Regions from separate parts of the Thermoanaerobacter sp. RKWS2 genome, predicted to be linked through region 2. Evidence: riboswitches for the same ligand, from Rfam matches in the RefSeq annotation. Region 2 holds a riboswitch; the other holds the start of a gene.

Region 1 (15,192 bases), 1.3 Mb from region 2:
AGTATAGAAAAGCGAGAATGAAAAGACTTATGGGAATTATTCCTGTACCTCAGAATTTTGAAAAAGAAGTCTTGCATTATATAAAAAACTCCATTGAGCTTGACAATTCACAGAGTAGAAAGTTATCTTTTATGCATACAGTAAAGAAAAAAATAGAACTTTACAATGATTTAAAAAACCAAAAAAATTTTTATGAAGCTATAATAAAAGGTGCAAAGGATGTTATTTAAAATGGTGAGGAAAACTATTGATGCCCTCCTTATTGGCGGGATGATGATTTCACTGCTTTTGGCTGTTTTGCTTAGTAGTTTGCAATATGTGGCTTTTAACGGTAATTTTTATAAAGAGGAATACGAAAAAAATGATGTAATGTCTGTAACTGGAATGAGTACCGATGAACTTATGAAAATAACCAAGATAATGCAGAGATATTTAATGGATAAAGAAGAGACTTTAGATGTAAGTGCAAAAATTAATGGCAGTATGCAGAGAATGTTTAATGATAGAGAATTAGCTCATATGAAAGATGTAAAAGATTTGTTTCAAATGGGTTTTTTAACAAGAAATATATCGATAATAGTTTTTATACTCATTTTTACATACTTTCTTTTTGCAAAATCCTTTTATAAAGCCTTCGATTATCTTTTAAAAGGTACAATATTTGTAATAATTTTCCTGCTAGTTTTTGCATTAGGAGTTACTTTTGATTTTGATAATTGGTTTACTGGTTTTCACCTTGTATTTTTTGACAATGATTTATGGCAATTAAACGTTGAAACAGATAGACTTATACAAATGTTTCCTTTAGAATTTTTTCAAGATGCTGTGTTTGTAATTTTCAGAAATGCTTTTTTTACTTTTATAGTTATACTTGCTATAGTATATGGGATACTAAAAATGACAAAAAAGCCTGTTTTTTAAATAGGCTTTTTTGTCATACACATAAAGTATTTTCTTCTTCCCATAATGCTTCTAATTCTTCTTTTGTAATTGATTCTTTTTCTAAAAGCTTTTCGGCTATTGCAATAACTTTATGTTTATTTTCCAGCAATATTTTTTTGGCAAGTGTATAACAGCTATTTATAATTTTGTCAATTTCTTTATCGACAATTTCTGTGGATTTTAACATGTGTAAGTCAAAAACCCTGTTTCCCAATTCACTCATTCCATAATTGCAAACCATCTGATAGGCAATTTTTGTAGCTTCTTTTAAGTCATTTTCGGCTCCTGTTGAAATTTCATTGAATATTATTTCTTCAGAAGCTCTACCTCCTAAAAGCATGGTTATTTTATTTTTCAATTCTGTTTTTGTTAATAAAAAGGCATCGTCTTTAGGAAAGTTCAATACATATCCTAATGCTTCGCCTCGAGGAACGATTGAAATTTTTTCTATAGTATTTACGTTTAAAATTTTTCCAATAAGAGCGTGACCCGCTTCGTGGTACGCAGCAATAGTTTGTTCTTTTTCTAATACAGAAGGATTTTTCTTTTTAAGACCTGCGATTACGCGTTCTAACGCTTCTTCAAACTCTTCTTTTCCAATTTTACTTTTATTTTTCATCACAGCCAGTATTGCTGCTTCGTTGCACATAGTAGCCAGATGTGCGCCTGTCATACCATGAGTTTTTCGAGCTAATTCGGATAAAGATACAGTTTCGTCAAGGGGTTTATTGCGGGTATGTACCTTTAATATTTCCAACCTTGCTTTCATATTAGGTGCTCCAATGTGTATAGTTCTATCGAATCTTCCAGGCCTCAGTAAAGCTTCGTCTAACATGTCAATTCTATTAGTTGCTCCTATGACTATAATCCCTTCGTTGCTATTAAAACCATCCATTTCTACCAACAGTTGATTTAAAGTTTGATCTTTTTCTGAATTGTTATCGGTGTTTCTCTTTGTTCCCACAGCATCTATCTCATCTATAAAAATAATACTGGGAGCGCTTTTTTCGCTTTTGCGAAAAGAGCTCTTATGCGACTTGCACCTACTCCTACATATTTCTCTACAAATTCTGAACCGGAAGCACTTATAAAAGTAGAATTGGTTTCACCAGCTAATGCCGTAGCCAAAAGAGTTTTTCCTGTACCTGGTGGCCCGTAAAATAATATACCCTTAGGAATTTTCGCTCCCATTTTGTTGTACTTTTCTGTATTTGTCATAAAGTCGATTATAACTTTTAATTCATCGATCACTTCGTCTAAGCCTGCCACATCCTTAAAAGTGATATTGGTTTTTCGATGACTGGCATCTTCATTTGTCTCAGTGATATTGTTATAGTTTACAGGCATGAGCTCCGAAAATTTATTTTTAAATAGTAGGTAGGTTACAACAATTACTGCTGCTGTCAAGATAAAAGAAAGGTTGAGATTTAGATTTGGTTTTACTTCTGAGATAAAAATGTAAATAAAAAGTAAATTTATAAAGATAGAAAGCACCAAAATAACAATGTGTAAATTCTTTTTCATAATTTCTCGCCCCCACTTTTATTCTGAATGTAGTTTTTGCTTATTAATGCAATTTATTCGTTAATTGCAAGAGTATAAAAAATGATTTTAAAGGCAAAAATGTAAAATAAATGAACAATTAGGAGGTTAGATATGAAAGGTTACATGGGGATAGACGTAGGTTCTGTTAGTACTAATATTGCAGTAATTGATGAGAATAATAGAGTAGTAGATTCTGTTTACATAAGGACACAGGGTCAACCTATTAAAGCAGTTCAAAATGCTCTTCGCGAGATAAAAAATAAAATAGGAGATATGGTTATTAAAGGAGTAGGCACCACAGGGAGTGCAAGGCAATTGACTGGCTTAATGGTAGGGGCAGACATTGTCAAAAACGAAATTACTGCTCATGCTGTAGCAGCTTCCAATGTAATAAAGGATGTCAAAACGGTAATTGAAATAGGGGGACAAGACTCAAAGATCATAATTTTAAGAGATGGGGTAGTAGTAGATTTTGCAATGAATACAGTCTGTGCAGCAGGTACCGGTTCTTTTCTTGACCAGCAAGCATACCGGTTAAATATTCCCATCGAACAGTTTGGAGACATAGCCTTGCAATCTAAAAGTCCTGTCAGAATTGCGGGTAGATGTAGTGTTTTTGCAGAATCTGACATGATTCATAAGCAGCAGATGGGATATGCTCTTCCAGACATAATAAGTGGCTTGTGTGATGCCCTTGTTAGAAATTATCTAAATAATGTAGGGAAGGGAAAAGAAATAAAAGAGCCAATAGTGTTTCAAGGTGGTGTTGCCGCTAATAAGGGAATAAAGGCAGCATTTGAAAAGGCATTAGGGATGAAAGTATATGTGCCTGAACATTACGGAGTAATGGGAGCCATCGGGGCAGCAATATTGGCAAAAGAAGCAGTAAAAGAAAAAGGATATACTTCCTTTAAAGGCTTTGAAGTAAGTGACTTTAAATATAGAGCGGTAGGTTTTGAGTGTACTGCTTGCCCAAATGGATGCGAAGTCGTAGAGTTCATACAAGGAGATGAGGTAATTTCAAGATGGGGAGATAAGTGCGGCAGATGGTCTAACAGCACTAGCAAGAAAGTCCATGCAAATACAGCTAGTTAATTAATGGGAGGCAATATAAGCCTCCCAATTTTAAACCTTATTTTTCTATATATGTCCATTTCCAATCATTATCCACGCCAACTGCATGCCTTACAATTCCTTTTACGTAATCCTGCTGTACATAAGCAGTAGCTGAGAAAAACAGTGGAGAAATTGGCATATCTTCCATCAGAATTTCTTCAGCTTTTTTCATGTTTTCCATTCTTATTTCATTATTATTAGTACTTTTTGCTTCTGCAATTAACCTATCATATTCAGGATTTGAGTAAAAAACCCGATTTGGCTCGCCACTCGTTTCAGTGACCCACAGGTCCATAAAAGTCATTGGATCGTTGTAATCGGCTCCCCATCTTGTCAATATTACATCGAATTGTCCTTGTGAGTACATTTGCAATCTTATCTTAAATGGAACATTTTGCAGTTCTACATTTATACCTAGATTTTTTCTCCAAAACTCTTGAATTGCTTGAGATTCTCTTTTAGCTACATCTGTATCATCAGCTAACAGGACTATTTTAGGCAAAGTAGTTATGCCTAATTCTTTCATTCCTTTAGCCAGTAATTCTTTTGCCTGTGCTACATCTTCTTTGAATAAATCTCCAACTTCTTTGCGGAACTCACCATTTTTCCCGGGAATGCCATAAGGTACAAATCCATAAGCAGGTATAGAGCCATCTTTTAAAATATTTTCTGTTAATTGCTTTCTATCGAGGGATAATCCGAAGGCTTTTCTTATATTTGCATTTTTAAACACCGGATTTTTTATATTAAATGCTAAAAAGTAAGTAAAACCATTAGGATATATTTGAAGTTTGTCCTTATATTTTTCTACATAATCACCTGCAACAGTTATTACATCGTATTGACCTGTATCAAAATTTTGGGCTATAGTATTCATGTCTTTAACCATATCCATATAAATTTCATCTAATTTAACATTGTTTTTGTCCCAGTATTTATCATTTTTTACCAGGACAATATTTTGCTCATGATTCCATTCTTTTAATATGAAAGGACCACTGTATACAAGCGTATCAGGAGTTGTGGCTAATTTATCTCCTACTTTTTCTACAAAGGATTTTTCTAAAGGCAGATATGTTATAAAAGCCGTTAAGCTTAAGAAATAAGGAGTAGGAGCTTCTAAATCTACTTGCAATGTCTTGTCGTCTAATGCTTTTACTCCTACTTCATCAGCACTGACCTCACCAGCATTATATTTTTCTGCATTTTTTATTGGAAACATTATATAGGCATAATCCGATGCTGTTTTAGGATCTAATGCCCTTTTCCAAGAATATTCAAAATCATAGGCTGTTATGGGATTGCCATCGCTCCAATATATATTGTCTTTTAAATAGAAAGTGTAATGTAAACCATCTTCAGATATTTTCCAATCTTTAGCTAAACCTGAACCCTTCTGTGGTATTTCATCGGGGCCAAGCCTTACTAAACCTTCCAATACTGCATTAAGCACTTGAAAAGAAACTCCATCTGTTGAGGTTTGAGGATCTAAGCGAGGTGGCTCTTCACCGAGATTTAACCTTAGAACTTGTTTTTCTTTTGTTGAATTTGCTGTACTTTGCGCTGATTTACCACTGCATCCTGATAAAATAACAGATATAATAAAAATAAAAGTTAACAAAAAGATTACAACTTTTCGCATAAACCGTATTCCCCCATTCGTTTTTTGAAGATATTTTACTGCGAATAAACTTTTTGTGCAAGGGAATTATTTTTAAATTTTATTACAAAATTTTTATAACACTAAAAATGTTAATCTACATTAAACTTATTAAAAGCCCTTCCGAAATAATATGTAAAATTGTATAATAAAATTATAAAGTAATAATTTCGGGGGTTAAATGATGGATAACCGTGATATTATTTTTGCTCTTGACATTGGGACAAGGGTAGTTGTAGGGATAGTTGGAATTGAAAATAATGGGAAATTTCAAGTGCTTGCTGTTGAACAGATGGAACATGAAAGTAGGGCAATGTTTGATGGGCAAGTTCATGATATAGATAAAGTTGCTAATGTTGTTGAAAAAATAAAGAGAAGTCTTGAAGACTCTTTAAATATAAAATTGACAGAAGTATGTATTGCGGCGGCGGGAAGGTCTTTAAAAACTCAATCTGCGAGAGCGGAAAAAAATATTGATGAAGAGCACGAAATAACGGTAGAAGATATAGACAATCTCGAGTTGGAAGCTCTTGAGATTGCACAAAATTCCATTGTTTCTCAATCAGGGGTTACAAAATATCATACCGTCGGTTATACAGTATCCAATTATTACTTAAATAGTTTTCCTATTACCAATTTAAAAGGACATAAAGGCCGTGAAATAGCAGTAGAAATTTTAGCTACTTTTCTTCCTTATGATGTAGTAGAAGGGCTCTATGCTGCAGTAAAAAAAGCTGGGTTGGAAGTTTCATATATCACGTTAGAGCCTATAGCAGCAATAAATGTGGCAATTCCACCTGAAATTCGGATGTTGAATATAGCTCTTGTAGATATAGGAGCAGGTACTTCTGATATTGCTATATCAAAAGAAGGAAACATAATAGCATATTCTATGGTGCCTTATGCCGGTGATGAAATTACGGAATCAATTGCTACCCATTTCCTCACCGATTTTAATACTGCTGAGAAAATAAAAAAAGCACAAAAAAAGAAATCAAATTTAAAGACGTGTTAAATATAGAGCACAAAATAACAAAAGAAGAAGTAATGGAAATTATAGCGCCACAAGTTAAAGTTTTGGCGCAAAAGATATGCAACGAAATTATAAAATATAATGGTAAAAGCCCTTCTGCGGTATTTTTAGTCGGTGGCAGTAGTAATCTTACTAATTTGCCTGAAGAAATAGCATCTATATTGAATTTACCTATAAATAGAGTATCTGTACGAGATATAAAATCAGTAGAAATTTTAGATTACAAAGGGAAGACGTTAAAAGGCCCTGAAAGCATAACTCCAATAGGAATAGCTTACTCTGCAATGATAAATAAGAGAAAGGACTTTATAAAAGTTTCTATTGACAATGAAGCAATAAAGATTTTTAACATAAAAAATCCCACGGTAATGGATGCTTTGGTTGCTATAAACTATGACTCTAAAAATTTAATTGTACAAAATGGCAAAGATTTAGTTTTCAATCTTAACGGCCAAAAAATCGTTGTTAAAGGTGAAGAAGGAACACCTCCCAAAATATATGTAAATGATTCATTAGCAAATTTAAAAACTCCTATAAAGGATGGAGACGAAATAACAATTATAAAAGGTCAAAAAGGGCAAGATGCTACAATAACTGCTGGTGAACTACTAAAGCAGCAAAAAGGGAAAATAATTTTTGTAAATGATTCAAAAGTGGACCAAAATTATGTTATAAAAAATGGGGATGAGATAGTTATAAAAGAAGATTTAACAAGTTTTGTTGTAACAGTAAATGGGAAAGAAGTAGTGTTAAAGGGGAAAGAAGAGTATCTGTTTGTAGACGTATTTAATTTTATAGATTTGAAACTGGATAATAACAAAGTGCCAGAAATGAAACTTAATGGAAGGCGTGCCTCCTATACAGATATATTGAAGCCAGGAGATAATATTGAAATTGAAATATAAAAGTAGGTGAAGTCTCCGCTTTTAAAAGGGTGGAGACTTTAATTTTATTCGCTTTTAAATATATAAAGTTGTGGAATTTTGACATTGCTGATATAATTAAGGGAGAGGTGAAAAGAGAATGGATGTATTTATCGAAAGATTAGTCAAAAAACAAAAAACTTCGAAGGATACTCTATTTAGTATTGGTGTTGTGGTGGCTACATTAATTATTGTGTTTGGCGTGATACCTTTAATACCAATAGTTAGAAATTTCTTGATTTTCTTTTTGCTTTTGTTTGGCTATTTAGCGTATTACTTAATAAGGTCGAGAAACATTGAGTTTGAGTATTCACTTACAAACAGTGATTTGGATGTGGATAAAATAATTGACCAAAAAAGAAGGAAACATGTTGTAAGCGTTGATTGTAGAGATTTTGAAATCATGGCAAGGGTTAATACTGACAAGTTCACAGAAGACATAAAAGCTATTAAAAATCGAATTGAAGCGGTAAGTTCTATGTCTTCTCCTGATGTGTATTTTGCAGTGTTTGAAGATAAAGGGATAAAAACTGTTTTGTTTTTTGAGCCAAATGAAAAGATGATAGAGACTATAGGAAGATATATACCAAGAAAACTTTTCAAATAAGTGAAGAGGTAGTTTAAGAATGAAACAAGAGTTAGAACTTTTGGAGATAAATAACTAACAACTTTGCAAGGGGTTGATATAAGTGATTAAAGCAATTATCTTTGACATGGACGGTGTAATTATTGACAGTGAGCCAATACACATTAAATTAGAAGAGGAATTATTCAAAAGTTTAGGAGTAGAGATAAGTGAAGACGAACATTTGACATTTGTAGGGACTTCTTCTTATTACATGTGGAGGAAAATTAAAGAAAGATTTAATCTTTCTCAAAGCGTAGAAGAGCTTGTAGAAGTAGATAGAAAAAGGTATTTAGAGCATGTATTGAAAACAGGCGAAATAATTCCTATAGAAGGTATAACAGAGACGGTAAAAAAGCTTTTTGAGAAAGAGTATAAATTAGCTGTTGCTTCTTCCTCTCCTATAGATGTGATAGAATTAGTTGTGAAAAAGTTGGGAATTGATAAATGCTTTGAGGTGCTTGTATCTGGAGACTATGTAAAAAATAGCAAACCAGCACCAGATATATTTTTATATACAGCAGACAAATTAAAAGTAAAACCCCATGAGTGTGTTGTAATTGAGGATTCATATAATGGAGTTTATGGTGCTAAAAAAGCAGGGATGAAAGTGATAGGTTTTAAAAATCCTAATTCCGGAAATCAGGACTTATCAGAAGCTGATTTTATTATAAGTTCTTTAGGAGAAGAATTATTAGAAATTATAGATGAATTAAACAATGATGGAAGATGTTGTAAAAACTAATAAAATAAATGGTGCGCCTGACAGGAATCGAACCTGCGACCTCTCGGTCCGGAGCCGAACGCTCTATCCGCTGAGCTACAGGCGCACACTTTACACATAAAAGTTTACTATGAAAAAATTAACCTGTCAAATGGATTTGATATTTATTAAACGTAGTGGTAAAATAATATTTGGAAACAATAAGCAAAAGGAGGAGTGACAGATGCAAGCAATCAGTATCGAAGCTATAAAAAGAGATACTGGTAAAAATGCAGCTCGCTGTTTGAAAAATCAAGGCTATATTCCTGCTATTTTATATGGCAAGGGTATGGCGGAGAGCATTCCTTTGGCAGTGGAATATAACGCGCTTCAAAGGTTGCTACAAAAACATGGAAGGAATGTCCTCCTCAATGTGATTGTGGATGGTTCTACTCATAATGCGGTTATTAAAGAAATTCAAGAAGATACTTTGAAAGGGAAAATAATTCATGTGGATTTCCAAAGAGTGTCAATGTATGAAGAAATTGAAGCTACTGTTCCGTTGAAATTTGAGGGAATAGGCCTTATTGAAAGTAGAGGTGGAATTGTACAGCATCAACTTTGGGAGTTGACAGTGGAAAGCTTACCCGACAAAATTCCTCAAGAAATTGTTGTGGATTTAAGCAATTTAGAGATTGGAGATACACTTTTTGTAAAAGATATACAAGTTCCTGAGGGAGTAAAAGTTGTAGATGACCCTGATGAGATTGTAGTTTCTGTATTGGCACCGAGAGAAAGTGAAGAAGAAGAGGCAGAAGAAGAGGCTACTGAAACAGCAAAAGAAAGTGAATAATAAAAAAGAGAGGTTATCCCTCTCTTTTTTAATAATTAGCGATTTTTCTCTTTTCATTGGTTAGCCTTTCTGGGATTATATCATTTCGGATTAAGTCTTCATAAGTTTCTCGCGCAACGATTATGTCAGCCTGACCATTAGATACGAGTACTGCAGCAGGACGAGGTAACCTGTTATAATTGCTGGCCATCGAATAATTGTAAGCACCTGTACACAGCACTGCTAAAATATCTCCTTCTTCAATTTTAGGTAGGGTAATATCCCAAATTAGCATATCACCTGATTCGCAAAGCTTTCCTGCTATTGATACTTTTTCTGATTTTATATTCTTAGCTTTATTAGCTACAATAGCATCATATTTTGCTCCATATAAAGCGGTACGTATATTATCAGACATTCCTCCATCTACTGCTACGTATTTTCTAACACCTGGTATGTCTTTAATTGCTCCTACTGTGTAAAGAGTAGTTCCAGCATTTCCTATTATAGAACGACCTGGCTCTACAATTATGTTTGGCATTTTTATATTTAAAGCAACGGAATATTCCTTTACTGCTTGCATTATTTCTTGTGCTATTTGTTCGATTGGCTGGGGATCGTCCTCTTCTACATATGCTATTCCAAAACCTCCACCTAAATCTAGTTCCCCTACTTCCCAACCTAAAAATTCTTTTACTAATTTTAAGAAATTCATCATAATTTCTATTTCAGCTTTATAAGATTCTGCATCAAAAATCTGAGAACCGATATGAGAATGTAGACCTACTATATTTACATTTTCCAAAGTTAAAGCATATTCTATGGCTCTCATTGCGTCTCCATTAAAAAGAGGGAAGCCAAATTTTGAATCTATTTGTCCTGTTTTTACATATTGGTGAGTATGAGCTTCTACACCAGGAGATACTCTTATATAAATATTAGGAACTTTATTCATCTTTTTTGCCAAGTCATTTAACATATTTAGTTCAAACCAATTATCTACAATGATTCTCCCAATGTTATTTTCTAATGCCATTATAAGTTCTTCTTTCGATTTATTGTTGCCGTGAAAGTATATTTTTTCAGCAGGGAATCCTGCTTTTAACGCAGTATATAATTCTCCACCAGAAACGACATCAAGACCCAAGTTTTCTTCTTCAATTATTTTGCATATTGCCATTGTCATGAAAGCTTTGCTGGCATAAATCACTTCATTTCCTGGATAATCTTTTTTAAAGCCATTGTAAAATGCTCTACAATTTTGTCTTAAGAGCTCTTCATCTATTACATAAAGCGGTGTACCAAACTTTTTTGCAAGAGTTACAGTATCGCAACCACCTATTTCCAAATGACCCTTTGAATTTATTTTCATTGTCCCATGCAACATTCTATCAACCTCATTTACTTTAATAATTTAAATTATGAAACTAAAAAACAAAATAAAATACAGCTAAGTATTACCTCAGCTGCCTATTTTGCACATAGACATGGTAATACCTCCTTCCCCCTATAGCGAGATAGCTCTTCACTGAAGGCTCGGGAAACCTCCAGTGACAGTCCTATACCTATTCGGCATAGGCCCAGCTGCGTAAACTTTAAGGAATTTACGCGCTTCGGCGAGCATCCCTTTCATATACCTTCATCGGCCCTTAAATACCTCTGGTATACTACTCTTGATGACCCGCGCCTCTACCTCACCTTCCAAGAAGATGAGGTATTGTTATTCAATTTTTTTATTATAATATCATTTATGAAAACAGCTGTCAATAGATTTTCAAAAAATTTTTTATTAGAGATTAAAAAATGGGTAAACTAAATAAGAGGTGGTATAAGTGCCATGGATAATAACTTTCGTAGTTTCATGGATTATTTTATTTTTATTAGTTGATTGGAGGTATATAAAATATACTGTATGGGGAGGCCTATTAGCTTTAAGCTTTCAACTTGTTGTAGATGAAATTGCAATTGGTCTTAATCTTTACGATTTTTCTAATGTTGTTATTAGGATCTTTGATTCAAGTTTATTTTTTACTTTAGGTGCGCCTTTTTGCATAGGGGTATTGTATGCACAAACATATCCTAAAAATAATATTTTGCGCCTTATAGATGTGATTATTTCAGCCGCATTATTTTTTATAATGGAATATTCATTAGTGCATATAGGGGCACTAAAGTATCTTCACTGGCACTATTTATATAGTCTAATTATAGACGTGGTAGCACTTTTGGCCTTAGGGAATCTCATCACTATTTTTAAATTGTCCCCCTGGATGAGGAGGGGGAAATAGTGAAACTATATGTTTTTTGGAGTTTGATTGCTATTGATGGAGTATTAGTGTTCTTGTGGTTTAATTTTTTAAATAAAATTCAAAAAAAGAGGGTTAAAGAAAAAAATACCTACTATTGTAGATATATTGTACAAAAATTTGTGCTAAATATCATATTTATTGACGATAGTAAAGAAGAAGAAATAGTATTATAATAAAAACATCAAACGTTTTCTAATAGGGGGAATCTAAAAATGGCTGATGTTGTACTCAAACATGTTTACAAAGTCTATCCAGGCGGTGTTACCGCAGTTAAAGATTTTAATCTAGAAATTCAGGACAAAGAGTTTATAGTATTGGTTGGACCTTCTGGCTGTGGTAAAACTACAACATTGAGAATGATAGCAGGGCTTGAGGAAATATCTCAAGGCGAACTTTATATTGATGGCAAACTTGTGAATGACGTGCCACCAAAAGATAGGGATATCGCAATGGTATTCCAAAACTATGCTCTTTATCCTCATATGACAGTGTATGACAATATGGCTTTTGGTCTTAAACTTAGAAAGGTTCCAAGAGCGGAAATTGATAGAAAAGTAAAAGAAGCAGCTCGAATTTTAGGATTGGAAGAATATTTAAACAGGAAACCAAAAGCTTTGTCAGGTGGACAAAGACAGAGGGTTGCATTGGGGCGTGCTATTGTCCGCAATCCAAAAGTATTCTTGATGGATGAACCTTTGTCCAACTTAGATGCAAAATTGAGAGTACAAATGAGAACTGAGTTGGCTAAGCTTCACGACAGATTGCAGACGACTTTCATATATGTTACCCACGACCAAACAGAAGCTATGACAATGGGTACAAGAATAGTAGTTATGAAGGATGGAGTTATTCAGCAAGTAGATAAACCTCAGACTATTTATGATTATCCAAATAATTTATTTGTTGCTGGATTTATTGGAAGTCCTCAAATGAACTTTATTGATGCAAGATTAGAGAATAAGAATGGCAAAGTATATGCTACTTTTAAGGGATTCAGCGTTTTGGTGCCAGAAGGGATTTTAAAGAGATTAAAAGATCCAAGCTACGTTGGAAAAGAAATTGTGCTAGGAATAAGGCCAGAAGATTTGCATGACGAAGAAGTGTTCTTGGAAGCATATCCAGAGGCTGTAGTCGAAGCAAAAGTAGAAGTTACAGAGCTAATGGGTCCAGAGACATTTCTATATTTGGATGTGAATGGTGTTTCATTGACAGCAAGAGTAGATCCAAGAACAAGAGCAAAAGCAGGAGACGTAATTAAAATAGGATTTGATATAAATAAATTGCACATGTTTGACAAAGAAACAGAAATGACAATTTTGAATAGAGTAATAAGCTAAAAGGCGGTTATTCCGCCTTTTATTTTTTGTGTCAAAATACCACATAAATTTACATTTGCCTATTATTTCTTCTAGGAAATAGTGTATAATTATTGTATACTATAAAGTAAGGTGGTATGAAAATGATCGGCTATGACCTTATAAAAAAGGTAGCCTACGATATTCAAAAAAATATTCAAATGCCAATATATATAATAGATAAGTCCGGAAATTTAATTTACGGCGACAAAGATTTTTTTGAAAAAAAAGCAGGATTTTTAAAGATAAATGTAGAATATATTGATGAAAAAGAGATATATGAAGTAGGGGAATTTATATGCTATAACATATTTTACAATGATGTTCTCTTTTTTACTATCGCTTTAGAAGGAAAAGATGAACAATCAAAAAAAGTGCTTTATCTAATTTCTCTAATTTTTGAACAATTGCTGCAGAAATATAATAGAGAAGAGTTTTTGATAGAGGCTTTAACAGGTAAATTAAGCGTAAATTTAGTGTCGTATTATGCTGAAAAATATAAAATAAATAAGAATGTGAAATACACAGTAGCAATTGTCGAATCGAATAATGAAATTGACGATGCGATAAAAATAATTACCAACATTTTTGATAAAGGTAATTTATATACTGTAAAATTTGATGATAAAAGATTTGCAGCGATATTTTCTTACAAAGGAAATAACTCTTTAATAGAACTTTATAAAACTATGAAAGATATGATAGAATCTGAAGGCTATATGAAAGTAAAAATAGCCAGTTCTTCTTCCTTTGTGCCAATTGAGGATATACATATCGCCTATAGGGAAGCAGAGACAGCCTTACTTATTGGTAAAAAATTGGAAGATGAAAAAGGAATATATATTTACGAAGATTACAGCTTTGCAGAAATTTTATGGGGAATTGACATAGAAAAAGTAAATAATTTTATTAAGAAAAGAAATATTGATTTTGGTATTTTCAAAGATGAGGAATTGATACAAACCTTAAATGCTTTTTTTAGAAATAGTCTAAATTTGAGTGAGACTGCCAGAGAGTTATACATCCATAGGAATACATTAGTTTATAGACTTGATAAAATTTTTAAAATGACAGGCCTGGATGCTAAGAATTTTGATGAAGCTGTCCTGTTAAAGATGATCATGACTTTGACAAAATTATACGATATTCCGAGGTGAGAAAATTTGATAAAGTTTATAAATGTATCTAAAAGATACAATAAAGATATAATTGCTCTTTCAAATATTAGTTTTGAAATTGAAAGTGGAGAATTTGTATTTATTGTTGGGCCTAGTGGTGCAGGTAAATCAACTTTAATTAAATTATTGCTAAAAGAGGAAGAACCTACTTCTGGCAGTATTGTGATTAATAAAAAAGATATAACAAAACTTAAAAAGCGGGAGATACCTTATTTGAGAAGGAGTATGGGGGTAGTTTTTCAAGATTTTAGATTGCTTCCTAATAAAACAGTGTTTGAGAATGTTGCCTTTGCTATGGAAATAGTTGGAGCACATCCAAAGGAGATAAGAAGAAAAGTCCCGATGGTATTGTCATTAGTAGGATTAAGTGATAAAGCGGACAAGTATCCTAGGCAGCTGTCTGGTGGAGAACAGCAAAGGGTTTCTTTAGCAAGAGCTATTGTAAATGAACCTTCTATTCTTATAGCAGACGAACCTACGGGGAATCTGGATCCTGATACTTCCTGGGAAATTGTAAAACTTATTTCTGAAATAAATAAAAGAGGTACTACAGTTGTTATGGCCACCCATGCAAAAGACATAGTAGATGCTATGAAAAAAAGGGTAATAGCGCTGGAAAAAGGAAACATAGTACGAGATGAAGCAAGGGGTGTTTATGGATATGCTCTTTAGAAATTTAAAATATTTTTTAAAAGAAGGTTTTAGCAATTTAGCAAGAAATAGGCTTATGACAATAGCTTCTATAACTTCTGTAATGGCAGCAATGCTTATTTTAGGTTTGTTTCTTGTTATTATTTTAAATGTTAATAGTTTGACTAATCAGGTGGAATCTCAATTAGAACTTAAAGCGTTTTTAAAAGATAATATTTCTGAGCAAGAAGTTAGCCAAATAGGTAATGAGATAAAAACAATACCTGGTGTTACTTCAGTAGTTTTTGAATCTAAAGAAGAGGCTTTACAAAAATTTAAAC
Region 2 (15,192 bases):
CACTTGCAACTTCTATAACAGATGTTTTTACTAAACATCATGAATATTTGGACAGTGAAGCTCAAGAATACATTAAAAGAGGAGATTTACCCCTCGACTTTCCTAATTTGCACTTTACCCACAGTGTAGAAGAATCAAAAGCACTAAATGAAATTAAAACACCTGTCATAATCATATCAGCCAGTGGGATGTGTGAAGCTGGGCGAATTAAACACCATTTAAAACACAATTTGTGGAGGCCAGAATGCACGGTTTTGTTTGTGGGGTATCAGGCAAAAGGGACCTTAGGACGTAAACTTTTGGAAGGAGAAAAAAATGTCAAAATATTTGGTGAGGATATCAGCGTAAAAGCTGAAATAGAATATATTGAAAGTTTTTCTGGGCATGCAGACCAAAAGGGTATATTAGATTGGCTTTCTCAATTTACGGATAAGCCAAGGAAAATATTCATTGTACACGGGGAAAATGAAGCACAGGAAGAACTAGCTGATAAGATTGAAAATCAACTTGGCATAGAGACTTTGATACCCTCGCGATATGATACATATAATTTTGAAGAAGATAAACTTTTCACTGCAGAAGTTGAAGATAAAGTTAAGCTGAGTGTTGAACTTACTAACAAGGTCGAAGAAATGAAATTAAGAAGTGACAAAGCATTGAATAAACTTCAAGAGTTAATATACAGTAAAGATATAACAAAAGATTTAAGTCCTATTGTAAGTGAATTAAACAATATAAATGAAAGTTTAATGAAATTGTATAGAGAACTTTTAGATTAGAATGCGTTATGCATTCTTTTTTTGTATCTATAATGTTCCGATTGACTTGTTATTATTTAATAGATACAATTGATATTAAGATACATACAAATACCGATACAATTGTAAGGAGGAGTAGAACAATGAATGAAAGGTATGAACTAAATAAAAATTTAGCCCAAATGCTAAAAGGTGGTGTCATCATGGATGTGACAACACCAGAACAGGCAATTATTGCGGAAAAAGCAGGTGCTGTTGCTGTCATGGCACTTGAAAGGGTTCCAGCTGATATTAGGGCAAGAGGCGGAGTTGCAAGAATGTCAGACCCTAAAATAATAAAGGAGATAAAGGCAGCAGTATCAATCCCTGTTATGGCAAAAGTTAGAATTGGGCATTTTGTGGAAGCACAGATTTTAGAGGCACTCGGGATAGATTTTATTGATGAAAGCGAAGTTTTAACCCCTGCAGATGAGATGTACCATATAAACAAATGGGATTTTAAAGTGCCGTTTGTATGCGGTGCGAGAAACCTCGGAGAGGCTTTAAGGCGCATAGGAGAAGGAGCTTCAATGATAAGGACAAAAGGAGAGGCAGGGACTGGAAATGTAGTAGAGGCTGTAAGGCATATGAGGACGATAAATGCCGAAATAAAAAGGCTTACAACTTTAAGGGAAGACGAACTTATGGCTGCTGCAAAAGAACTTCAGGCGCCCTATGACCTTGTAAAATATGTTGCACAACACGGAAGACTTCCAGTTGTGAATTTCGCAGCGGGAGGTATTGCCACACCGGCAGACGCGGCACTTATGATGCAACTGGGTGCAGATGGAATTTTTGTGGGTTCAGGAATATTTAAATCGCAAAACCCTGAGAAAATGGCAGCTGCTATAGTAAAAGCCACAACATATTTTGATAGGCCGGAAATAATTGCGGAAGTTTCAGAAGGGCTAGGAGAAGCGATGGCCAGCATAGATATAAGGCAACTGGAAGAAAAAGATTTATATGCAACAAGGGGATGGTAATTTGCGCGTAGGAGTTTTGGGAGTTCAAGGCTCTGTTAAGGAACATATGGATAAATTAAAGCTTATAAAAGGAATTGAAGCGGTAGAGGCAAAGGACAGGGACACTATCTTAACTCTCGATGCCCTCATTATTCCAGGTGGCGAAAGCACTGCAATAGGAAAAATACTTGTAGATTTTGGGCTTAAAGATGCCATTTTAAAGTTAAACGAGAGGAAAGTTCCTATATGGGGCACTTGTGCAGGCATGATACTTATGGCTAAACATATAGTTAATGATGAGAGGATACACCTTGGAATAATGGATATTACTGTTAGACGAAATGCTTACGGAAGTCAGATTGACAGTTTCAAGACGCGGCTTATGATACCAGCGGTATCTGAAGATGAGATAGAAGCGGTGTTTATAAGAGCGCCGTATATAGAGAGTGTAGGGGATGGTGTTAGGATACTTGCAAAATATGAAGGTAAAATTGTTGCGGCACAGCAGGACAATTTACTTGCTACAGCATTTCATCCAGAACTTACAGATGATTTGAGCTTTTACAAATACTTTTTAGGGCTTTAACTTGTTAAAGCCCTTTTTTACAAAAATTTTTGATATTGTATTGTCAAAAATTTTTTGGGTGTGATATAATATATTGTAGATGATAAGCTTTACATTAATTTTGAAAACTTAATAGCTTTTAATAGCATAAATAGAGGAGCGGGCAAGCAGGTACCCACAAGGTGTTAAGGAGAAGAACCTCCAATACTTGTGGCGAAGGTTTGTCTGCCGAAAGGGTATACTTGTTCTTAAGTATATCCTTGGGGGTGAGAACAAAACTCATCACTGTCATGGGTGAGGGCCCATGGAGCGCTATTTATGCAGTGAAAAGATTTTCATTGCATAAATAGCGCTTTTCTTTGCCAAAAAGGCTATTTAGGCACTGAAAATCTTTCAGTGCTTTTATTTTTACAAAGAAAAAGTAAAGGGGGGATTGGTTTGAAGGCAATAATAAGAGTGCGGATGAGTATGCACGATGCCCACTATGGTGGAAATCTTGTTGATGGGGCAAGAATTTTAAACCTTTTTGGGGATGTTGCAACAGAACTTTTGATACGGCATGATGGAGATGAAGGACTTTTTAGAGCCTATGACAATGTTGAATTTCTCGCACCAGTGTATGCAGGAGATTTTATAGAAGCTACAGGTGAAATAGTAGAAGTGGGCAATACTTCGAGGAAAATGGTGTTTGAAGCCAAAAAGGTGATAGCAGCAAGGCCTGACATTAGCGATTCGGCGGCAGAAGTTTTAGATAAACCAATCGTTGTATGTAGAGCCAGCGGTACATGCGTAGTTCCAAAGGATAAGCAAAGGTATAAGAAATAAAGATGGGGGGATAGGCAGTGGAAAAATTGATAATAACTGCTGCCATATGTGGAGCAGAAGTCACAAAAAAACACAATCCAAATGTACCATATACAGTAGAAGAAATTGCAAGAGAAGCGGAATCAGCGTACAACGCAGGGGCAAGCATTATTCATTTGCACGTCCGTTATGATGATGGAACACCTACACAAGACAAAGAGAGATTTAGAGAGTGTATCGAAGCCATAAAGGCGAGATGTCCAGATGTGATAATTCAGCCCTCAACTGGTGGAGCTGTTGGTATGACCAGTGAAGAAAGGCTTCAACCTATTTATTTACAGCCAGAAATGGCATCTTTAGATTGTGGTACTTTAAATTTTGGTGGAGATGAAATATTTGCAAATACTGAAAATATGATAATTGAGTTTGCACTTAAAATGAATGAGTTGTCAATAAAGCCTGAACTTGAGGTATTTGACAAAGGTATGATTGATACAGCAATAAGGCTTCACAAAAAAGGATACATAAAAGCGCCGATGCATTTCAATTTTGTGATGGGAGTAAACGGTGGAATATCGGGCGAAATGAGAGACTTCCTGTTTTTAAAAGAAAGTATTCCAGAAGGCAGCACTTTTACTGCAACTGGGATAGGAAGATATGAATTTCCAGTTGCCACAATGGCTATACTGACTGGTGGGCATGTAAGAGTTGGTTTTGAAGATAACGTGTACATTTCTAAAGGAGTCATTGCTAAATCCAATGGAGAATTAGTAGAAAAAGTTGTAAGGATTGCAAGAGAATTAGGAAAGGAAATTGCAACCCCTGATGAGGCAAGAAAGATATTGGGATTAGGGGTAAAATACATGGAGGTTTAATTTTAAAGGAAGGTAGGAGGAGTTATATATGATGGGATGTAAATATGGAACACATCGCGTAATTGAACCAAAAGGGGTTTTGCCACAAGCGGCATACAAGATTTCCAACGATATGGATACAATTTATGATAATGAAATTTTAATAGATGTGATGGCGTTGAATATAGATTCTGCAAGTTTTACACAGCTTAAAGAAGAAGCTGGCGGAGATGTGGAAAAAATCAAGGCAAAAATTTTTCAAATTGTAAATGAAAGGGGAAAAATGCAAAACCCCGTTACAGGCTCTGGGGGAATGCTTATAGGCCGTGTTGAAAAAATAGGAGATGCACTACTCGGCAAGAGGGACTTAAAAATAGGGGATAAGATAGCGACATTAGTTTCTCTTACACTTACTCCTCTTAGAATAGATGAGATTTTATCCGTCAAACTCGATATAGACAGAGTTGAAATAAAGGGCAAAGCTATACTTTTTGAAAGCGGAATTTATGCTAAACTTCCTGATGACATGGAAGAAACATTAGCTTTGGCTGCTTTAGATGTAGCAGGAGCGCCTGCTCAAACTGCAAAACTTGTAAAACCAGGTCAGAGTGTTTTAGTGCTTGGAGCTAATGGGAAGTCAGGAATGCTTTGCTGTTATGAGGCTAAAAAAAGAGTAGGACCGACTGGCAAAGTTATAGGAGTTGTGAGAAGAGAAGAAGCAAAGAAAAAATTAGAGGAATTAGACATTTGCCATAAGATTATAATCGCTGATGCGCAAAAACCAGTGGAGGTTCTAAATAAAACTCTAGAAGCAAACGGAGGGAAAGAAGTAGATATTGCTATAAACTGTGTAAATATCCCAAACACAGAGATGTCCACTATTTTGCCTGTAAGAGATGAAGGAATTGCCTATTTCTTCTCAATGGCGACAAATTTCACAAAAGCAGCTTTAGGTGCAGAAGGTGTAGGAAAAGATATCACGATGATAATAGGAAATGGCTATACAAAAGATCATGCAGAAATCACTCTGCAAGAATTGAGAGAGAATGAAAAGCTGAGGAAAGTTTTTGAAGAAATGTATGCTAAGTGAGGCAGAGGTAAATTAAATGGGGGGATTTTTAAAAATGAGAGTTAATAGGAGATATGAGCTTTTCGGCCATGTGTCGGACGAAGAGTGGAACGATTGGAAGTGGCAAATTAGAAACCGAATAGAGACAGTGGAAGAACTTAAAAAATATTTGCCTTTGACACAAGAGGAAGAAGAAGCGATTTCTAAGACTTTGCAGACTTTGAGAATGGCTATAACGCCATATTACCTTTCTTTAATAGATCCAAACGATCCAAATGACCCTATAAGAAAGAGAGCGGTTCCTACTATAAATGAACTTTACAGGGCTTCCGAAGATTTGGTAGATCCACTTAGTGAAGATGTAGATTCACCAGTGCCGGGGCTTACTCACAGATATCCTGATAGGGTGCTGCTTCTTATAACAGACCAATGCTCTATGTATTGCAGACATTGCACGAGGAGAAGATTTGCAGGACAAACTGATGCGCCACTTCCAATGGATAAAATAGAGAGGGCCATCGAGTACATTGCTAAAACTCCGCAAATACGAGATGTACTTATTTCGGGGGAGATCCACTTACTCTTTCAGATGATAGGTTAGAGAGGATTATAAAAAGGCTAAGAGAGATACCTCATGTAGAGATAATAAGAATAGGTTCCTCAACTCCTGTTGTGCTTCCACAAAGAATAACGCCCGAACTTGTTAATATGCTCAAAAAATATCATCCAATATGGTTAAATACTCATTTTAATCATCCTCACGAAATAACAGAGGATTCTAGGAGGGCCTGCGAAATGCTGGCAGATGCGGGAATTCCTCTTGGAAACCAGACGGTTCTTCTAAGGGGAGTAAATGATTGCGTACATGTCATGAAAAAACTTGTTCATGAATTGGTGAAAATAAGGGTAAGGCCCTATTATATTTACCAATGTGATTTGTCATTAGGGCTTTCCCACTTTAGGACTCCTGTTTCAAAGGGAATTGAAATTATTGAGGCTTTGAGAGGTCATACATCAGGATTTTGCGTTCCTACCTTTGTGGTAGATGCACCAGGCGGAGGAGGGAAAATTCCAGTAGGCCCCAATTATGTAATATCTCAAAGCCATGACAAAGTAGTTCTTAGAAATTATGAAGGAGTTATCACCACATATATAGAGCCACAAAATTATATGCCAGGTCCTTGTGTATGCGATGAGGAAAGACCAGAAGAAATAACTGGTGTTGCGGGTCTTCTCCAGCAAGACAAAATTGCTACAATAGAGCCTCAAGAATTAGAAAGGAAAAAGAGAAGGAGATTAGATGAGTAAAATACTTGAATTGCTGAAGGACTATCGTACTATTTCTATAATAGGTATGGCGAAAAATGTAGGGAAAACCACTGTGCTAAATTATATTTTGAGTAAGGCCAGGGGTAAATATACCCTTGGTCTTACCTCAATAGGAAGAGATGGAGAAGAGTATGACCAAGTAGCTTTTTTCCCCAAACCTCGAATTTACATAGCTAAAGGTAGCTATATAGCGACAGCGAAAGAGGCTTTGCTAAACAGCGATATTACTAAAGAAATAGTTGCAACTACAGGATTTGATACTCCAATGGGAGAAATAGTAATTGCTAAAGCATTAAGCGATGGTTATGTAGATTTAGCAGGACCATCTATAAATAGTGAAATGGCAAAAGTATGTAACCTTCTTTTGAAATTGGGTTGTGATAAAGCTATTATAGATGGAGCCTTAAGTAGAAAAACTCAGGCTTCTCCTTCTGTATCTGAAGCTACAATACTGGCTACAGGAGCAGCTTTGTCCTATGATATGGAGGAGACGATTAGAAAAACAGCTTTTACTGTGAAACTTTTGTCTATAGAGGCAGAAAAAGATAAAGAAATTTTAAAATTGGCGCAAAATATTTTAGATAACTCTCGTTTGGGTTTTATATACAAAGACAAGCGTTATAAAACGATAGAACTACCTACAGCTATAGATTCTTCTAAAGAGATTGTTGTAAATTTAGAAGGGGCCACTCATGTAATTATAAAGGGAGTGGTCTCTGATAAATTAATTGAAGATGTGATGAGAGGTACAGATAAGTATAAAGGAGTAGTGTTTCTTGCAGAAGACTCTACAAAGCTTTTTTTACAAGAAGAAACATTTTTAAAGTTTCAAAAGGGTGGTGGCATTTTAAAAGTACTAAAACCAGCAAATTTAGTTTGCGTTACTATAAATCCTGTCTCCTCTTTAAATTATCAGTATGACAAAAAGGAGTTTTTAGAGAGATTAAAAAAAGAAATCTCTATCCCTGTATTTGATGTAATGGGTGGTGATTAATATTAAATTTTTGACAGAAAAAGAAAGAGAGCAAATAGGCTTTAACTATATAATGGCTAAATTGCAGGTTATAACTCCTTATGGGAAAGAAGAGATGAAAAATGTAAAACCTTTTAAAAGAGAGGAAAAAGAAAAAGTTATAAAAGAGTATGACTATATTGAATTAATGAGAGGGAGTTTAGAAAAGGACAAAGAGTTGTTTTATAAAATTTTAAAAATACTTTTTAAGATAAAAGATATAAGAAATAGTGTAAAAAAGTGTAAAACTGGCGAAATTTTAGATGAAGTGGAGCTATACGAAATAAAAATATTTTGCCTTTTGAGTGAAGAACTGCGCACTTTTATAGAAAGATTAAAGATTGACATAGAAGATATAAAGCTAAAATCAGTAAAACCTATTTTAGATTTACTTGACCCTCAAAAAAAGAGGATTGCTACTTTTCACATTTATGATGAATATTCACAAAGGCTTAAAGAAATAAGAGAGAAAAAAAGGGAAATTGAAAGACAAATATTTTTAGAGACAGAAAAAGAAAAAATCGAAAAGTTAAAGGAAAAAAGATTAGAGATAGTGGTTTTAGAGCAACATGAAGAGTTAGAAGTTAAAAAGAGGATTTCTAAAGAGTTGTTTAGCTACATCAGTATATTAGAAGCTAATATAAAAGCTATAGGTCGTTTTGATTTTTTGATGGCAAAAACTAAATTGTCAATGGAATATGGAGGAATAAAACCCAAGATAAATGAAGACTTAGAGATTAACTTTACGAATGTAATAAATCCTCAGGTTTCAGACATTTTAAAGGCTCAAGGCAAAAAATTTACTCCAATAAGTTTAAAGATAAAAAATGGAACTACTGTTATAACAGGTGCCAACATGGGAGGAAAAACTGTAGCATTAAAAACTATCACTCTTAATCTTTTATTAGGCATAATGGGGTTTTTTGTATTTGCTGAGGAAGCTTCCTTTCCTATTGTAGATTTTATACATTTTGTTTCTGAGGATTTACAGTCTGTATCAAGAGGATTAAGTAGTTTTGGAGCGGAAGTTATTAAATTAAAAGAAATAATAGAGGATGTAAAAAAAGGGAGTGGGTTTATTGCATTGGATGAGATAGCGAGGGGAACAAATCCAGAAGAGGGATTGTACATTGTAAAAGCTATTTCAAAGTATTTGAATAGTTTTCCTTCTATAACCGTATTAGCCACCCATTATGACGGTGTGGTAGAGGAAAATATGATTCATTATCAAGTAGTGGGGCTGAAAAATGTTGACTTTGAAATGCTAAAACAAAAAATTAGCATGAATAGAAGCAATTCGATAGAAATTCTTCAAGAATATATGGATTACAATTTGGAAAGGGTAGATTCTTTCTATGAAGTTCCAAAAGATGCTTTGAACATTTGTAGAATATTGGGCTTAGAAGAAGAAGTTATAGAACTTGCAGAAAAGTACTATGAGAAGGAGGAGTGATATATGAAAAGCAAGCTCAATTTAAATTGGGATATAGTCAATAAGGCGAGAGAGTGCGCAAGAAATATTGCAGAAGATACACAAAAATTTATTGATGCCCATACTACTGTTGCAATTGAAAGAACAGTATGTAGGCTTTTAGGAATAGATGGAGTAGATGAGATGGGAGTTCCTCTTCCTAATGTTGTGGTTGACAACATAAAAAATGGAGGGGGACTTTCACTTGGGGTAGCTTTCTTTATAGGTAATGCTATGCTTTATACAGGACTTACTCCTCAACAGATAGCTAAAAAAGTGGGTAGAAATGAGCTTGACCTTACTAAAATGCCGATGGCAGATTTGTTTGATATAAAATTAGCTGTTCAAGAGGTTGCGGTAAAAACTGTTGAAAAGATAAAAGAAAATAGAAGGAAAAGAGAAGAACTTTTGAAAAAATACGGTGAGAAAGAAGGTCCACTTTTCTATTTGATTGTGGCAACGGGTAATATCTATGAAGATATTGTGCAGGCACAGGCTGCTGCAAGGCAGGGAGCAGACGTAATTGCGGTAATTAGGACTACAGGACAAAGCCTTTTAGATTATGTACCTTATGGAGCAACTACTGAAGGATTTGGAGGTACTTACGCTACACAAGAGAATTTCCGCCTTATGAGAAAAGCCCTTGATGAAGTTTCTGAAGAGGTAGGGAGGTATATAAGGCTTTGCAATTATTGTTCTGGCCTTTGTATGCCCGAAATTGCGGCTATGGGGGCTTTAGAGAGATTAGATGTTATGCTAAACGATGCATTGTATGGGATTCTTTTTAGAGATATAAATATGAAGAGAACTCTTGTAGACCAATATTTTTCAAGAATTATAAATGGTTTTGCAGGAATTATTATAAACACTGGAGAAGACAATTATTTGACAACTTCTGATGCTTATGAAGAGGCTCACACAGTTTTAGCTTCCCAGCTTATAAATGAGCAATTTGCTCTTTTAGCAGGAATTCCTGAAGAGCAGATAGGATTGGGGCACGCTTTTGAAATGAATCCTGACCTTAAAAATGGATTTTTATACGAACTTGCGCAAGCGCAAATGGCAAGAGAGATATTCCCTAAAGCTCCTTTAAAATACATGCCACCTACAAAGTACATGACAGGGAATATTTTTAAAGGGCATGTGCAAGACGCTTTATTTAATATTGTGACTATAATGACAAAGCAAAAGATTCACCTTTTGGGTATGCTTACAGAAGCTATACACACGCCTTTTATGTCTGATAGGGCTTTGTCTATTGAGAGTGCAAAGTATATACTCAACAATATGGCAGATATAGCAGATGAGATATACTTTAAAGAAGGTGGAATAATCCAACAGAGGGCTAATGAAGTTCTTATTAAGGCTTATGAGCTATTGAGGGAAATTGAAAAGGAAGGACTCTTTAGAACATTAGAGCAAGGTAAGTTTGCAGGAATTAAAAGGTCAATGAATGGAGGAAGAGGTTTAGAGGGAGTTGTAGAGAAAGACCCAAACTATTTTAATCCTTTCATAGACCTTATGCTAAGAGGTGATAGACAATGAGCAGTGGGCTTTACTCTACAGAGCGGAAAGATTACGATAAAACCCTTGATTTGACCAAAGTTAAACCCTATGGAGATACGATAAATGATGGAAAAGTTCAATTAAGCTTTACTTTACCTGTACCAGATGGAGAAAAAGCAGTGGAGGCGGCTAAGCAACTAGCAAAGAAGATGGGACTGGAAAATCCAATGGTGGTATATCATACACCTTTGGACAAAGATTTTACCTTCTTCATAATATACGGAAGCCTTATTCACACTGTAGACTATACTTCTATACATGTAGAGACTATAGATATCAAAACTATGACAATGGAAGAAGTCAATGAATACATCAAAGAGCACATAAAGAGGAAAATTGTGGTAGTTGGTGCCACAACAGGAACAGATGCCCACACCGTCGGACTGGATGCCATTATGAATATGAAGGGATATGCAGGTCATTATGGGCTTGAGAGGTATGAGATGATAGAAGCCCATAATCTTGGGAGCCAAGTTCCCAACGAGGAATTTGTTAAAAAGGCGATAGAACTCAAAGCAGACGCGCTTTTGATTTCTCAAACAGTTACACAAAAGGACATTCACATAAAAAATTTGACTCATCTTGTAGAGCTTCTTGAAGCAGAGGGAATAAGAGATAAGGTGTTATTAATATGTGGCGGCCCTAGAATAACTCATGAACTTGCAAAGGAATTGGGGTATGATGCAGGTTTTGGACCAGGTAAATATGCTGATGATGTGGCGACGTTTATAGTAACTGAAATGGTCAAAAGAGGAATAAAAGGTTTAAGAGATATACAAAAGTAGGAGGCTGTTTTTTGCAGCCTCCCTTATTTTTGTGTATTTAGCACGCTATGGTATCTGCCATAAGCAAAATATATTATCAAGCCTACTAACATCCATATTCCAAACCTTGCCCATGTAACCCAAGGTAGACTTGCCATAAGGTATAAGCTGAAAGCCATTGTAAGAGGTGCTACTACCCAAACAAAAGGAACTCTGAATTTCCTTTCAACATTAGGCATTTTAACTCTTAAGACTAATATTCCTATTGATACAATTACAAATACAGACAGAGTACCTATATTGCAAAGCTCAATAATTATATCAAGTGGCAAAAATCCAGCAATAATAGCTGCTACTACACTTGTAATTATAGTGTTGATATGAGGTGTTCTATATTTGGGATGAACATGGGAGAAAACTTCTGGTAAAAGTCCATCTCTTGCCATAACCATAAATATTCTTATTTGACCGTAAAGAGTTACAAGGAGTGTAGATATCATACCTACGGCAGCACCAGTAGCTACTAATGCAGAACCCCAGTTAATTCCAATGCTCATTAATGCACCTGGGAGAGCATTATCCGGAATAATCTGTTTATAAGGTAACATACCTACTAAAACGACGGCAACTGAAATATAAAGTGCTAATATTACAATCATTGCCATTACAAGTCCTAACGGTACATTTCGAGTTGGATCTTTTGTTTCTTCCGCTGCGGTAGATACGGCATCAAACCCTATATATGCAAAGAATATAATAGCTGCAGCAGACATTATGCCTTTCCAACCGTAAGGTGCAAAAGGTGTTAAATTTGACAATTTTACATGGCTAAAGCCTAAGAACAGGAACAAAAGGATTACCCCTATTTTTAAGAGCACTATAATGTTGTTTGTCATTGCACTTTCTCTGACACCAATGTACAAAATCCAAGCGACAAATGCTGTTACTAAAATTGCTGGCAAATCCATTATTCCTCCCGAAATAGGAGGTTTTGTTATAATTTCTGGCAAAGTTATGCCAAAAGACTTTAAAAGTCCTACAAAAGTACCAGACCATCCAGAAGCTACTGCGCTGGCTGAGACTAAATATTCCAAAAGTAAGTCCCAACCTATTATCCAAGCGATAATCTCACCAAAGGCAACATAAGAATAAGTGTAAGTACTTCCAGCAACAGGGAACATTGTAACTAATTCGGCGAATATAAGGGCAGCTAAAGCAGCAGTTATACCGCCTATAACATAAGAAATTATAACGGCTGGACCAGCTCTTAATGCGCCTTCCCCAGTTGCCACAAAGACACCTGTACCTACGACAGAACCTATTGCCAAAGCGGCAAGGTCAATAGCGGTGAGTTTTTGTTTAAACCTGTCCGTTCAGCTGCTTCCAGCAGCTGGTCTGCTGATTTTTTTCTAAATAAGTCCATCTAAAATCCTCCTAATCCGAAATTTAAAATCACACGCTTAAATATTTTATCAAAAATTTTGCCTCATGTCTCCCTATCTTAGTGAATGTTTTAATGTTATAAAGCTTTAAAAATTTACAACAATAATTTTTTAATATAACTTAAACTTATGCTTTCACCTTGATGGATTTACTACTCCTGCAGGATTGCCACTAAATTCTTTACTTGTAAAAGCGTCAACAATAAAAATTTGCATAAAAAGTTCCCCTTTAAACGTTAATTTGTTTCGAATAATTATAATATAGCACAATAGCTGAGTTTTTCAAATTTCTATTCGTATACTCATTTATATAAGATTTGGAAATTATATGTTGAATTTTGTAAAAATAATTGCTAAAATTATAAAATGGGGTGTAGAAAAATGAAAAAATGGTATGTTATTTTTACTCGAAGTGGATATGAAAACAAAGTTAGAGATATTATTGAGAGTTGCTTTAAACAAGAGGAAGTGAAATTGCTTATTCCGAAAAGAAAAATTATAGAGAGAGAAAAAGGACAACCAGTGGAAAGAATTAGACTTTTGTTTCCTGGATATGTTTTTGTAAATGCCGAGATGAGCGATGATTTATATTATAAAATGTCTGATGTTTTAAAAAGAGGTATTTTTCTGAAAGAAGGGAAAAGGCCTGGTTTTGTAAAAGAAGAAGAGATGAAAATAATTTTGTCTCTTACTAAAAATTCTGATTTAATAGATTTGTCAAAAGGTATAATGGAAGGAGAAAGAGTAAAGATAATTGAAGGACCATTGAAAGGGTATGAGGGGCTTATTAAGAAAATAGACAAAAGGAAAAAGAGAGCAAAAGTTATGCTTAGTATAGCGGGGGAACTGAAAAGTGTAGATTTAGCTATTGAAGTAATTGAAAATGTATCTGAGCAGCACAGGAGTTTGGTTTACGCTTGTTGATATATTTGCGGAAAGTCAAGAAACAATTTTGTGAAGATTGTGTATTGAGGATTTTCAGTATTATCTATATAATTAAATTGTATGACATAAAAAGGAGGTTGAGACAAATGAAGTTGAAGGAAAACATGTTTAGGATGTATGATATTAGAGGGGTGTGGGGTGAAGATTTAACTGCTGAGACCGCAGAAATAATAGGAAAGGCTTTTGGTACATATGTGAGACAAAAAGGAATTAAGGATGTGCTGGTAGGCAGAGATAATAGATTATCATCAAGGCCTATACGAGATGCTTTGATTAAAGGACTTACTTCTACAGGCTGTGATGTATTAGATGTAGGGGTTTTGACAACTCCAGCTTTTTACTATTCTAATGTCCTGTACAATTATCAAGCAGGGATGATGATTACTGCAAGCCACAATCCGCCACAATTTAATGGTTTCAAAGTTATGGTAGGACCTTCTACTATTTATGGGGATGAACTTAAAAAACTATACTATATAGCAGAAAAAGGCGAATTTGAAAAAGGTACAGGGAATGTGAAGTATGCTTATCCTATTAATTCGTATATTAACATGATAAAAGAAAAGGTTAAATTAGGCGACAGAAAGCTTAAAGTTGTTGTCGATTGTGGGAATGGCACAGGTTCATATTTTTATCCTGATGTTATATATAACTTAGGTTGTGAAGTATATCCTCTCTATTGTGAATCTGATCCTACATTTCCAAACCATTTCCCAGATCCAGTAAAAGAAGAAAATTTAAAAGATTTAATTGAAGAAGTAAAAAGAGTGAAGGCTGATTTGGGTATAGCTTTTGATGGTGACGGCGATAGAATTGGCGTTGTGGATGATAAGGGGAATATAATTTGGGGAGATATGTTGATGATTCTTTATTGGAGAGAAATAATGAAAAAACATCCCGGTGCCGATGTCATTGTAGAAGTGAAATGTTCTCAGGCATTAGTAGAAGAAATTGAGAGATTGGGAGGCAAACCTATCTTTTTCAAAACTGGCCATTCCCTTATAAAAGCAAAAATGAAAGAATTAGGTGCTGTATTTACAGGAGAAATGTCTGGTCATATGTTTTTTGCAGATGAGTACTATGGATTTGATGATGCGGCATATGCTGCTGCAAGGCTTTTACGAATACTTTCTAATACAGATAAATCTTTGTCTGAGCTTTTAGCTGATGTTCCTAAATATCCTGCAACACCTGAAATAAGGCTAGAATGTGACGATGAGAAGAAATTTGATGTGGTAAAAGGTGTAACTGAGTACTTTAAAGAAAAAGGATACGACATTATAGATGTTGATGGCGCAAGAGTGTTGTTTGACGAAGGATGGGGACTGGTTAGAGCTTCTAACACAGGACCAGAGCTTATTGTGAGATGTGAGGCAAAGACAAAAGAAAAACTAGAAGAGATTAAAAAAGAGCTTTCAGAAGCTTTAGCTAAATTTGGCGTAGTGTCATTCTGAGCCGAAGCGCAGCGAAGGGTCTGTGAAGAATCCATTAATAATAGATTATCATTCTGGTATAAAAGGAATGTTATATAGAGGAGGAAAAAATGGTGAAGATAAAAAAGGCGATAATTCCGGCTGCAGGCCTTGGTACAAGGTTTTTACCTGCTACCAAG

What was found. Region 2 has a riboswitch for lysine ahead of OEI98_RS04255 (hotdog domain-containing protein). Riboswitches for the same ligand answer to the same signal wherever they lie in the genome.
Region 1: linked by a shared signal. The riboswitch ahead of lysA (diaminopimelate decarboxylase) and the one ahead of OEI98_RS04255 (hotdog domain-containing protein) in region 2 are both predicted to bind lysine.

Annotation. Positions count from the first base shown of each region.
Region 1 covers NZ_CP110888.1:2,152,534-2,167,725, reverse strand. Annotated here, with positions in the region: gene OEI98_RS11465 (hypothetical protein) at 1-230, shown strand, start outside; gene OEI98_RS11460 (TIGR01906 family membrane protein) at 220-921, shown strand; partial or broken gene OEI98_RS11455 (ATP-dependent metallopeptidase FtsH/Yme1/Tma family protein) at 935-2,466, opposite strand; gene OEI98_RS11450 (acyl-CoA dehydratase activase) at 2,599-3,582, shown strand; gene OEI98_RS11445 (peptide ABC transporter substrate-binding protein) at 3,620-5,245, opposite strand; partial or broken gene OEI98_RS15160 (cell division FtsA domain-containing protein) at 5,448-7,201, shown strand; gene OEI98_RS11430 (hypothetical protein) at 7,320-7,826, shown strand; gene OEI98_RS11425 (HAD family hydrolase) at 7,909-8,589, shown strand; tRNA gene OEI98_RS11420 (tRNA-Arg) at 8,599-8,674, opposite strand; gene OEI98_RS11415 (50S ribosomal protein L25/general stress protein Ctc) at 8,792-9,400, shown strand; gene lysA (diaminopimelate decarboxylase) at 9,429-10,766, opposite strand; lysine riboswitch at 10,890-11,079, opposite strand; gene OEI98_RS11405 (hypothetical protein) at 11,212-11,667, shown strand; gene OEI98_RS11400 (hypothetical protein) at 11,667-11,861, shown strand; gene OEI98_RS11395 (ABC transporter ATP-binding protein) at 11,901-13,025, shown strand; gene OEI98_RS11390 (PucR family transcriptional regulator) at 13,148-14,200, shown strand; gene ftsE (cell division ATP-binding protein FtsE) at 14,207-14,893, shown strand; gene ftsX (permease-like cell division protein FtsX) at 14,877-15,192, shown strand, end outside.
Region 2 covers NZ_CP110888.1:855,457-870,648, forward strand. Annotated here, with positions in the region: gene OEI98_RS04240 (MBL fold metallo-hydrolase RNA specificity domain-containing protein) at 1-779, shown strand, start outside; gene pdxS (pyridoxal 5'-phosphate synthase lyase subunit PdxS) at 902-1,780, shown strand; gene pdxT (pyridoxal 5'-phosphate synthase glutaminase subunit PdxT) at 1,782-2,345, shown strand; lysine riboswitch at 2,469-2,647, shown strand; gene OEI98_RS04255 (hotdog domain-containing protein) at 2,763-3,149, shown strand; gene OEI98_RS04260 (3-keto-5-aminohexanoate cleavage protein) at 3,167-4,003, shown strand; gene OEI98_RS04265 (hypothetical protein) at 4,032-5,072, shown strand; partial or broken gene ablA (lysine 2,3-aminomutase) at 5,089-6,359, shown strand; gene OEI98_RS04280 (hypothetical protein) at 6,352-7,374, shown strand; gene OEI98_RS04285 (MutS-related protein) at 7,364-8,845, shown strand; gene OEI98_RS04290 (lysine 5,6-aminomutase subunit alpha) at 8,849-10,408, shown strand; gene OEI98_RS04295 (OAM dimerization domain-containing protein) at 10,405-11,214, shown strand; partial or broken gene OEI98_RS04300 (amino acid permease) at 11,238-12,616, opposite strand; gene loaP (antiterminator LoaP) at 13,017-13,559, shown strand; gene glmM (phosphoglucosamine mutase) at 13,667-15,034, shown strand; gene galU (UTP--glucose-1-phosphate uridylyltransferase GalU) at 15,127-15,192, shown strand, end outside.